Regions from separate parts of the Oleiphilus sp. HI0067 genome, predicted to be linked through region 2. Evidence: predicted binding sites of a transcription regulator. Region 2 holds the regulator's gene; the other holds the start of a gene.
The links. Region 2 encodes FliA, which starts transcription of late flagellar genes. Its sites were predicted from a motif close to CTAAAGTTNNNNNNNNNNCNGCCGATA; they were not measured.
Positions count from the first base shown of each region.

Region 1 (2,405 bases), on a different contig from region 2:
TGGAATACCGATAAAGTTTGGATCGCGAGAAATGACCTACTCAGAAAATTCAAAATCGTCAGGACTAAGTCCGGCTTTTTCGCATTGTAATTCATCAGATAACGATCCCTAGAGAATATTGCCGCGTCCACTCTTCCTGATGCAAGCAGAAGAATACGTTGCTAGGTCCCTTCATCTTTTACAAATGTGAGCTGATTTTTTTGTTGAGCAAACTTGCCTGAATAATTGCTGCCTCTGCTCATTGCGAGTGTTTTGCCTTTCGGATCATTGTAACTAGTAAAAGTGAAAGACTGATCTTTTCTAGATACTAGCAGCACATGATCCATTAAGATTGGGCCCGAGAATAGATAATGATTTTCGCGTTAGGGTGTCTTCGAAAACCCTGTTAATACGCCATCACCCTTTAAGGCCTCTTGTTGCGCTCGCTCCCAAGGTCTCACTTTTAAGTTAGGCTCATAGCTCGTTCGTCGAATTGCTTCGGCTGCGATTTCTAGGCTGTAACCGCTCGGCATTCCATTAGCATTGGCAAACTGTTTGGGTTCGCTGTCAGGCTTTACAAATAAAGTAAGAGCCTGGTCAGACTGTACTTGAAGCGAGATCGAACAGAGTAAACAGAGCCAAATGAGTGGACGGAATTTATATCGAGTGAACATGCGTAGGTTTTAAAGTAATCGAACACCTACAAATTCTGGCAGACGAATTACACTGTCTTGTTTAATCAACTAGTTCTCTCTGCTTAATTTGATGTGAGTTTCGGCCAGTTCTTATCGGCGCGACTAACGTTTCCTGGGATGTCCTTTGCCCAGGTAAATTGCACTGACTGGTTGTAGTTTAGGTAGAGCTTGCCCTCGTGAATGCGCCAAGCTTCAGGATCAATCTTTGCCGTGTAACCTTGGCTAACAGCCCATGCGCAATAGCCACCATATTGTGGTGCGAACTGTTCAGGGTTATCAATGAACAGCTGTTTGTTTTCTGCATTTGCAAAGTACCAGGTTGCGCCATTCCACTCATACGTAAACTCACTTTCGCCTTTGACGGGCTTCGATTGGGAGAAATATGCGACTGGATCGTAGCCTTCAATCGCCTTGCCAAAGAAATCTGTATAAACGTGTTCCACGGCATTTGCAGGTGATATAAACAGAGTAAGAAGGGTGACGAAACTAAGGGAGCGTAATAGTGTTTGCATAGTTTAAGACCTTTTTATTGTGCCCTGTAGACCAGTCGTTAGTGAAAAAGTTTCACGCAAGTTTAGCTACGACATAGAGGGCGAAATAGATCGAAGAAATAAAGCGAAACAAATTTGCACTTTTTGTACTTAAAGGGTCCTAGTTTTCGGTCGATAACGTACCATAGTAAATGTAATCAATACCTCAGTAGGGTGGAGACACGTGGTTTCTTTTCTCAATAACTTAACACCGAATGTACGCGCGGATAATGGTCTTGTTTCAGAGCGTCCGAGCGATACTGCAACGATTTTCTCTCAGGGCTTGAAGCGTGGGTTGGATGTCGATGTAAAACCATCACCCGAAAATGACCCTGGGAACAAGGTCTTTGACGTTCAGAAGGTAGTGGATACTGTCTCAGGGTTTATCGAACAGCGTATTGCTGAGCGTCGAAACGAAGGCGCGAGTCAGGCTGAATTAGAAGATCTAATAGCGCAGGCAAGAGAAGGCGTTGCAAAAGGTTTTCAGTTAGCGCGCGAAGACATCGCAAGTCTTGATCGTTTAGACCCAGAGCTGTCCTCAAATATCGACGCAGCGGAACAAGGGATCGGCACACGTATTGATCAAATTGAAGAAAGCTTAAAACCTGCCGATGAGGGCGTGCCGACCAGTTTGTCGAGCAATTCGTTTGCAGCATTAACGGATCGAAAAAGTTTTGAACGCTCGCAAGCGAGTTTTCAGTTTGAGTTGACTACTCAGGAAGGTGATCGTATTCAAATATCTGCACAGGAACTGTTCCAACGTCGAGAACAGTTCTCAGCAGTTCAATTTAATGGCGTATCGGCTAGTCGTTTTAGTAGCGATACGACGACCGCAAGCGCGTTTTCTATTCAAGTGAATGGTGATTTAAACGAGGATGAGCGGGCTGCACTGGATGATCTCTTACAGCAAGTCGCTGATTTAAGTGACTCGTTTTTTGAGGGCGATATCGCGAGCGCGTTTAATCAAGCATTGTCTTTGGAACTCGATAGTTCGCAGATCGCTCAATTTAGCGTTGATCTCCAGTCTTCTAGTGTTTCTGTTATTGAGCAAACCGATGTGCGGGCTGCTCAATTCAATACGCCTGTTCCCGATGAGTATCGCGCTCCGCAGCTTCCGCTCGGTATTCAAACTTTGCTCAGTGATTATGCTGAGCGCGTAGAAAAGCTTCTAAAAACCGCACAAGAGTTTAGTGAAAAAGTG
Region 1 covers NZ_LWFI01000201.1:6,481-8,885, reverse strand. Annotated here, with positions in the region: gene A3739_RS28575 (hypothetical protein) at 363-512, opposite strand; gene A3739_RS02615 (YHS domain-containing (seleno)protein) at 737-1,186, opposite strand; gene A3739_RS02610 (DUF5610 domain-containing protein) at 1,389-2,405, shown strand, end outside.
Region 1: a site for FliA is predicted at 1,316-1,342, ahead of A3739_RS02610 (DUF5610 domain-containing protein). Genes of this name have one in related genera too.

Region 2 (2,405 bases):
ATGCATCATCAATTTTCGATAAAGCTTCTCGGCTTTGTACATCACCGCAATCAATCTGAAAGTCGCGAATCGATTCATAGAGACTGCGAGTCAATCGACCTACTTCGACATAAAGTGTTTTATCACGAGTTTGATTAATCTCAGAGATGAGACTAAGCGCGGAAGACAAGTCGCCCTGATCAACGAGATCTTTTAGCTGACTTGTTTGTTCTTTAAGCAGTTGTTCAAAGCCTTCTACACCTTCAATGCTTTGCGCTGCTTGAGACGGAGTTAGTTCGTTCATAACAGTACTAGGCATCAATTCGTTCGAAGATTTTCTCGATTTTTTCTTTCAAGACGGCTGCTGTAAATGGCTTAACCACATACCCATTTACACCTGCTTGTGCCGCTGCAACGATCTGATCTCGTTTTGCTTCAGCAGTAACCATCAACACAGGTAAAGACTTTAAGTCATCATCTGCACGAACGGTCTTAAGCAAGTCAATACCAGTCATTCCTGGCATGTTCCAATCCGTCACGAGGAAGTCATACTTACCGGTTTTCAGCATCGGCAATGCAGTATTGCCGTCATCAGCCTCATCGGTATTTGTGAACCCTAAATCGCGAAGTAGGTTTTTAATAATGCGCCTCATTGTCGAAAAATCATCAACAACAAGGATTTTCATATCTTTATTCAAGTCGACCTCCATTCCTGTCGAAACCTTTGATAGCGTTTCAAACCCTAATATGAAGTCTAGACAGAGAAATGAGTCTAGCCAGTTTTTTTTATTGGAAAATCAAGAACTTTGATTAGTTATGGATAGTCGTAAATTACGAATCAATCCACTCATACATTCTTGACTTTAAACGGATAGCTGCCTGTGAGTGAATTTGACTAACACGAGACTCACTCACATCAAGAATTAAGCCTATTTCTTTTAGATTCATCTCTTCTTCATAGTAAAGAGAAAGCACTAAATTTTCGCGTTCCGGCAAACGCTCTATCTCAGATGCCAGGGCTTTTTTAAACTGCTGCTCACTAAAGAAATCACTCGGTCGATCAGCAGTCGAGCCACTCTCGACTTCAAAGCCTTGGCCTTCAGAGTTTTCAGCCAGTTCCTCGAGTGAAAAAAGCTTACCGGCATTACTATCTTTCAGGCACGCAAAATATTCATCGAGAGACATTTCAAGCTCTGCGGCAATTTGCTCGTCACTCGCATCTTGCCCAGTTCTAGCCTCAATCGCTTTTACTGCTTCCGCGATGCGGCGCGCGTTGCGATGTACGGAACGAGGCACCCAATCGCCCTTACGGACTTCATCCATCATCGCGCCGCGAATTCGGATTCCGGCATAAGTCTCAAACGACGCACCACGATCACTTTCGTATTTTTGCGCAGCCTCTAGCAGGCCAATCATGCCGGCCTGAATCAAATCATCGACTTGAACACTTGATGGAAGGCGAGCCATTAGATGATGTGCAATACGCTTTACTAAGGGCGCATGCTTCACGATCAACTCATCTGCGTACTGTGTTTCTTTTTCGCTATACATCAACAAAACAGTATGGCCCTGCCGTAAAAGTACTGCATGGGGAATAAATCATTACGAGGCTACAGCCAATCCTAGGCTTGTACTAAGCGCTCAACAAAAAACTCCAAATGTCCTCTTGGAGTGCTTGGTAATGGCCACGAATCAGCCTTTTGAGCGAGCTGCTTGAATGCTATAGATGCTTTAGCGCGGGGGTAAGCTTCTAATACAGGGCGCTGACGCTGGACAGCTTTGCGTACGTTTTCATCGTAAGGAACAGAACCTACATATTGGAGTGCAACATCAAGAAAACGTTCCGTCACAGAGGTAAGCTTTGAAAAGAGATGGCGCCCCTCTTCTGGGCTGCGAACCATATTTGCAAGGACACGAAAACGGTACATGTCGTAGTCGCGATTAAGCAGCTTTATTAATGCATAGGCATCGGTAATAGACGTTGGCTCATCGGTCACAACCAGTAACACTTCTTGGGCTGCACGAACAAACGATACAACACCATCTGATATACCCGCTGCGGTATCCACAATCAGAACGTCAAGATCTTGTGATAATTCACTGAAGGCGTTGATTAAACCGGCGTGCTCTAGATGGTTAAGCGCAACCATCTTTTGCGTTCCGGATGCAGCCGGCACGATCTTTATTCCTTTGGGGCCTTCTACAAGAATATCGCGCAGACTTAAATCACCTGATATAACGTCTGAGATATTTCCCTTTGCGGTAATTCCCAAGAGCACGTCGATATTTGCCAAACCTAAATCCGCATCGAGCAATGTCACTCTGCGACCTAGATCCGCTAAGGCTAAAGAAAGGTTGATCGATACATTACTTTTACCGACCCCACCCTTACCGCCAGTGACCGCTATAACTTGAACAGGGCTAGA
Region 2 covers NZ_LWFI01001133.1:5,540-7,944, reverse strand. Annotated here, with positions in the region: gene A3739_RS16475 (protein phosphatase CheZ) at 1-283, opposite strand, end outside; gene cheY (chemotaxis response regulator CheY) at 291-677, opposite strand; gene A3739_RS16465 (RNA polymerase sigma factor FliA) at 811-1,530, opposite strand; gene A3739_RS16460 (MinD/ParA family protein) at 1,602-2,405, opposite strand, start outside.